2 linked regions of the Labilibaculum sp. DW002 genome follow. The protein of the gene in region 2 interacts with the protein of the main gene of each other region in a pairwise test. Links are inferred from orthologs where the notes say so. Each region holds a gene or a part of one and is shown on either strand. Other genes may lie near its edges.

Region 1 (3,284 bases), 350 kb from region 2 along the record:
CAGGAGGCTCACCCAAACAAAGTGCTAACATTCTGTACACAGACTTTAGCGCTTCTACTTTTGCAGCTTTCACTTCTTTTGCAGAAGCTTTATCAGCAACCAATTTACGAAGCTTATACCCTTCGCCTCTTAATTTCTCTTTTAACAGGCTATTGATTTCACGTGTCTTGTTACTTACTTTTGTTTCTGGCATTACTTCAGCAGGTACAACACCATATTTCTTAGCTACATTGAAAAATGAATTCCAAACACCACCATCATCAACAGGGCTTTTTAAGTAACGAACAACTTCTCTGTCGTCCATATCTTTATTAGCAGTAGCGATAATGTTCTCAAGGAATAGATTTGACTTTTCGAAGATATCCCAGAAGTAATTGTAGTTATGTGAAAAGTCGAAAGAGTTAAGGTTTAAATCTTTGATAACATTCGGACGAATCGTGTTCATTGATGTGAACATCCAGCAACGCCCAGAGCTCTTTTGGTTGGTAATACCTTTTACGGCAACTCTATACTTGAAAAAATGATCAGTTTTTCCAATTTTACTTCTGTTTAGAGAAAGCTCTCTAATGCTTTCCGAATTGGTAATTGCATTCTGAATTGCTGTATTTGATGCATCTAGAGAAAAACTAGATCGAATATCGTTTAACATTTTAGCATCTACAGTTCCCTTGTTTTGCCCCAAAGACATTCCGCAAAATGCCAAAGCCATAACAGGTACCAATAAAAATTTCTTCATCTGTTTTGTTTTAGTAGGTTGTTGTTCCAAAATTATTCTCACAAACTTAAATAATCTGATTCAAAATCACCCTTATTTCCACAAGAAAAGCCATCCTATTGGATGGCTTTTATATGAAATTATTCTATTTTTCTTAGATATGAATCACTTCATCATAAGCAGCTGCAGCAGCTTCCATTACCGCTTCACTCATGGTTGGGTGAGGGTGGATAGCTTTAATTAACTCGTGACCTGTTGTTTCAAGCTTACGAGCCGTAACCAATTCAGCAATCATTTCGGTTACGTTAGCACCTACCATATGCGCACCTAAAAGCTCGCCATATTTAGCATCGAAAATCAGTTTAACGAAACCTTCGTTTGCACCGGCAGCACTAGCCTTACCCGAAGCAGAGAATGGGAATTTACCCACCTTAATTTCGTGACCGGCTTCCTTAGCCGCTTTCTCAGTTAATCCCATCGAAGCAACTTCAGGTGTGGTATATGTACATCCAGGAATGGTTGTGTAGTCGATAGGCTCAACATTCATTCCCATAATTTTCTCAACACAACAGATCCCTTCAGCCGAAGCAACGTGAGCTAAAGCAGGACCTTCCAGAATATCACCAATAGCATAAACGCCTTCAACATTGGTACGGAAATAGTCATCAACAACAACACGTCCGTTTTTAGTTTCAACACCAGCTTCTTCAAGTCCAATGTTCTCGGTATTTGGTGAAATACCTACGGCAGAAAGAACAATCTCACATTCGTGAACTTCAATCTCACCTTTTTTATTCTTGATGTTTACTTTCAAGTCACCCTCTTCGCCTTCAACCGACTCAACTGAAGATTTCACCATGACTTTAATTTTATTCTTCTTGAAAGAACGTCCCATTTGCTTAGAAACCTCTTCGTCCTCAATAGGAAGAATGGTTGGCATAAACTCAACTAAAGTGACTTGAGTTCCCAAACTTGAGTAGAAGTAAGCAAACTCAGACCCAATAGCACCGGAACCAACAACAATCATCGATTTAGGTAATTTGTCAAGCGTTAGCGCCTTACGGTAACCAATGATTTTTTTACCATCCTGTGGTAAGTTTGGCAATTCGCGAGAGCGAGCACCTGTAGCTAAAATAATGTGCTTAGCCTCGTAGTTTGTTTTGCTACCATCTTCAGCTAAAACCTCCAGCTTTTTGTCAACAGTAAGTTTACCAAAACCATTGATCACAGTAACCTTATTCTTTTTAAGTAAGTACTGAATACCGGCACTCATCTTATTAGCAACCCCACGGCTACGCTCAACTATCTTTTCAAAATCAGGCTTAATTTCACCTTCAACAGCTATACCATAATCAGCAGAATGCTTCATATAATCGTAAACCTGAGCTGATTTTAATAAGGATTTGGTTGGGATACATCCCCAGTTTAAACAAATACCACCTAGTTCAGCACGTTCAACTACGGCAACGTTCATACCCAATTGTGCCCCTCTAATGGCAGCAACATAACCACCTGGTCCACTTCCTACTACTATTAAATCGTAAGTCATTTTTATTTGTGTTGTTTATATTTGTACAAGTATAGTTTACTAATTTAAATCTTCTTTTTTAATTTACCGTGATCTTATTTTCTCGTAAAGAATTATTCTTTCTTTTCACCGAAATCATAATTAACTGAATGATTTTAGCGACAACAAAAAGAATAACAAACGAAAAAATAATAGTGGCTCCCGATGGCGCATTGATCTCATATGAAACCAACAAACCAATAAAAGAACCTAAAATACCAAATCCTATTGAACCCAATATCATTTTCTTAAAATCGCTTGTAAACATCCCAGCAATGGTCTGAGGAATTGTGAGGAAAGAAATAACCAAAATAATTCCTACAACTCTTATGTTTAACACAATGGCTAAAGCCACTAATGATATCATTAAATAATTTAGAAACTGAACAGGAGCCTTTTGTGTTCGTGCAAATTCCTCATCAAAGGCAACAAATAGTATTGGCCTAATAAAAAAGATAAAGATGGTAATGGTAACAATACACAAAGCCAATAACAGATATAAATCTAAAGAGCCTACCGTTAATATATTTCCAAATAAGAAACTCATTAGGTTTGGGGCATAACCAGGTGTCATATAAATGAAAATGATACCCAGAGCCATACCAAGTGCCCAAAGAATACCAATAACTGAATCTTGCCGAACATCAGTTTTTTTCGATACCCATTCGATACCCAAAGCCGAGAATACACCAAATACCGCAGCGCCAAGTACAGGGTTCAAACCTAAAAACCAGGCGATGCCAATTCCCCCAAAGGATGCATGCGTTATACCACCACTAATAAATACAATACGGCGTGCGACAATATAAGTTCCAATTATACCACATGATATACTTGCCAATAAAGCCGCACCTACAGCATTTAAAAAGAAATTATATTGAAACAATTCTATTAATGAATTCATATTTTAATGATGATGCTTTAGTACGCGATGAGGAACTTCGCCATGTGTAATCAAATCGATAGGACAATTATAAGTTTTAAGCTGTTCTTCGTTAATAA
Region 2 (3,240 bases):
TATCTCTATTTATTTGATTATATACATCATGCAAAACTGCTGTTAAGAAGAGGATTTGAGATGTTTATTGGATGTGAAAAAGGCTACTTAGAAATAATATAAATATTTAGTACTGTTCAGTATTTTTGATTATTGTGAGTATATTTAATTCGCTTAAAAAAAATAATATGAAGAATAGAAAAATCATCTTGTTAATTTTATTTGTGTTGTGTGTAAACAGTTTTGTATTAAAATCTCAAGAATATTTAATTGAGATTGAGACTAAGCGAAATGCAGATAATAGCGTTGATTTTAATTATCGTAAAAATTGTTATGGAACTTATTGTATTCAGTTTACTTTTAGACAATTATCTAATTCATTTCAATCAAATTTCCAAAGTACGGTTAGTGGATTATCAGGTAGGGCCATAAGTTTGAAACCTCGAGATGCTACTCAAGGTATAGGTTTTTCTTTTAGTTATATATATCAATTGGGTAGTCCTAATGTAAAGATCAATGATGATTTTATTTATTTACTTCCATTTAGAAATGATGTGAAATTGGAAGCTATTTCTTTGAATAATTTGAATAGATCATTTGGGAAAGGAGTTTCTGAAACGTGGAAGGCATATCGATTTGTAGTTGAAAATCCAGAATCAATTGTTGCCTGTCGAAAAGGATTAGTAGTTAAAGTGGTTGATGAATTTAATGTAGATACAACTCAAAATTTCAACTACAAAAGAAGTCAAAATGAAGTGATCGTAGAGCATAAGGATGGGACGTTGGCAAGATATTCTGGTTTTAAAGCTGGAAGTATTAAGGTTGAAGAAGGTCAAATGATATATCCTTATTCTGAAATTGGTATCGTTGGTAGAAATGGAAAGGATGTGAATTATAAATTAGATCTTTGTATATATTATTTAAATACGAAGAATTTAAATGATTTTAATGATGTTGTGAAAAAAGCAAATGCTTTGGCTTATGTAAACCCGAAATTTAATTATAAAGGTGCTGCTGCTACATTATTATCAAGAAATAAATATGTGACTGAATGTAATGATGAAATTATTACTCAGGAATTTTCACGAAGGGAAAAGAAGAAATATCTTAAAGGAGAGTTGAAGTAAAAAAATAGCCAAATTCTCAATCGAGAATCTGGCCTTAATAGACTATGTTGTAATTCTATATTCCTAATAACAAGCTATCAGGATCTTTTCCGTCGAATAGCATTTTGTGTGGGTTTTCAATCAGTTCCTTAATTTTCACCAGGAATCCAACCGAATCTTTACCATCAATTACCCGGTGATCGTAAGATAGAGCAATATACATCATTGGGCGAATTTCAACCTTACCATTAACAGCAATAGGTCGCTCAACAATATTGTGCATCCCTAGTATACCAGACTGAGGAGGATTGATGATTGGCGTACTTAATAGTGATCCAAACACACCACCATTGGTAATGGTAAATGTACCACCAGTCATTTCGTCTAAGCTGATTTTTCCGGAACGCGCTTTATTGGCAAGACGCATTAACTCTCTTTCAATTTCTGCTAAGCTAAGGTTTTGAGTATCTCTAATAACAGGAACCATCAAACCTTTTGGTGTTTGTACTGCCATGGCCACATCCATATAGTTTGGTGTGATAATCTCATCACCATCCATCATAGAATTCACTGCTGGATGAGCTTTAAGAGCAATACTAACAGCTTTGGTAAAGAATGACATGAATCCTAATTTGATATCATGAGTCTCAACAAATTGCTTCTGGTATTTCTTTCTCAATTGCATAACAGCTGACATATCAACCTCGTTGAAGGTTGTAAGCATAGCTGTTTCGTTTTTAACCGAAACCAAACGGGCACTTAACTTCTTACGAAGATTACTCATTTTCTTACGGTCGATATGGCGTTCAACAGCTTCTGGCTGCACCATAGCTGCTGGAGCCTGTTCTTTATTGTTAACAACTTGCTCGATATCTTTCTTCGATAATCGCTGAAGACCAGCAATAACGTCATCAACAGAAAGTTGATTCTCTTCCATTAGTTTTTTGGCTACAGGAGAAATCTTAACATCCTTAAATTCTTCAGAAGATTTTATTGGAGCTGCTTCAGAGGTTTTTGTCTCAGTTTTAGGCGTTTCTTCTTTAGCCTCAGCTTTGGGACTGGTAGATGGTGCTTCACCAGCAAAACTTGTATCAATAGTACAAGCTACCGATCCTACAGCAACAGTGTCACCTTCATTTGCTTTAATAGATATTTTACCTCCCTCGTCAGCAACAAGTGTAAGTGTTGCTTTGTCAGATTCGATCTCAGCTATTTCTTGTTCTTTTTCAACAATATCACCTTCGGCTACAAACCAATTGGCAATTTCAACTTCTGATATGGATTCTCCCGGACTGGGAATTTTTATGTCGATCATTATATTGATTGTTTTCTTGATTGTACTACTACATTAATAACTTGCTCTTCTTTTGTTCAAAATATTCGTGCTGTCGAAGAATTTCTTCATGAGATCCACCTTCAACACATTGCAAGCCACAATATTTGAGTTCTCTGTCACAGTCGCATCTTCTGAAAACCTTACGGATAATTTCGTTTTGACCAATATTGTGAATTTTAGCAAGCCCGGTAGCTGTACTACCACTAGCCATACGAGCAATAGGTGCTAAATCTACATTTTCAATATTGTAATTTACGAACTGCCATGGTCCCATATTCTCAGGTTCTTCTTGTACCCAAAGGTGAAGTATCGAGTTTGGATATCTTTCCAACACCTGATTGATCTGCTTGTTTGGGAACGGATACAATTGTTCCAACCTTACCAGTGCAACATCTTGGGCAAATAGTTCTTCTTTCTGAGCTAGTAAATCGTAATAAACTTTTCCTGAACAGAAAACCACACGACTTACCTCTTCTGCAATAACGTCATTATCGTCTATTACTTCCTGGAATCTGCCATTGGCCAATTCGTCCATGGTCGAAACACAACTTGCATGTCTGAGTAAACTCTTAGGTGTAAAGCAAATTAATGGAATTCGAATATCTCGCTTAACCTGACGACGCAGAGCATGGTAATGGTTTGCAGGAGTCGTAGGGTTGATTACTTGCATGTTGTTATTTGCACAAAGCGTTAAGAAACGCTCCATTCTCGCACTTGAATGCTCAGCACCTTGTCCTTCGTAACCATGTGGTAAGAATAGAACGAGTCCATTTTTAACACCCCATTTATCTTCACCGGAACTGATGTACTGATCGATAA

What was found.
Region 1: the proteins of odhB (region 2) and lpdA interact in binary tests that used the Escherichia coli proteins (3 or more experiments, as listed by UniProt). The link is inferred for Labilibaculum sp. DW002 from one-to-one orthologs.

What each region holds. Positions count from the first base shown.
Region 1 is NZ_JAKJSC010000002.1:24,330-27,613, reverse strand. What follows is about bases 68-3,015. They hold lpdA (dihydrolipoyl dehydrogenase), read right to left. Parts: upstream 2,265-3,015; coding sequence 870-2,264; downstream 68-869. Other genes in these bases: L3049_RS11820 (metal ABC transporter permease), read right to left, coding at 2,323-3,015; L3049_RS11830 (C1 family peptidase), read right to left, coding at 68-736. Outside these bases: more of L3049_RS11830, read right to left, coding at 1-67; more of L3049_RS11820, read right to left, coding at 3,016-3,186; L3049_RS11815 (metal ABC transporter ATP-binding protein), read right to left, coding at 3,190-3,284. UniProt on the Escherichia coli protein: Lipoamide dehydrogenase is a component of the glycine cleavage system as well as of the alpha-ketoacid dehydrogenase complexes.
Region 2 is NZ_JAKJSC010000002.1:373,505-376,744, forward strand. The notes cover bases 282-3,185. They hold odhB (2-oxoglutarate dehydrogenase complex dihydrolipoyllysine-residue succinyltransferase), read right to left. Parts: upstream 2,401-3,185; coding sequence 1,162-2,400; downstream 282-1,161. Other genes in these bases: L3049_RS13205 (M23 family metallopeptidase), read left to right, coding at 282-1,106; L3049_RS13215 (2-oxoglutarate dehydrogenase E1 component), read right to left, coding at 2,429-3,185. Outside these bases: more of L3049_RS13205, read left to right, coding at 168-281; more of L3049_RS13215, read right to left, coding at 3,186-3,240. UniProt on the Escherichia coli protein: E2 component of the 2-oxoglutarate dehydrogenase (OGDH) complex which catalyzes the second step in the conversion of 2-oxoglutarate to succinyl-CoA and CO(2).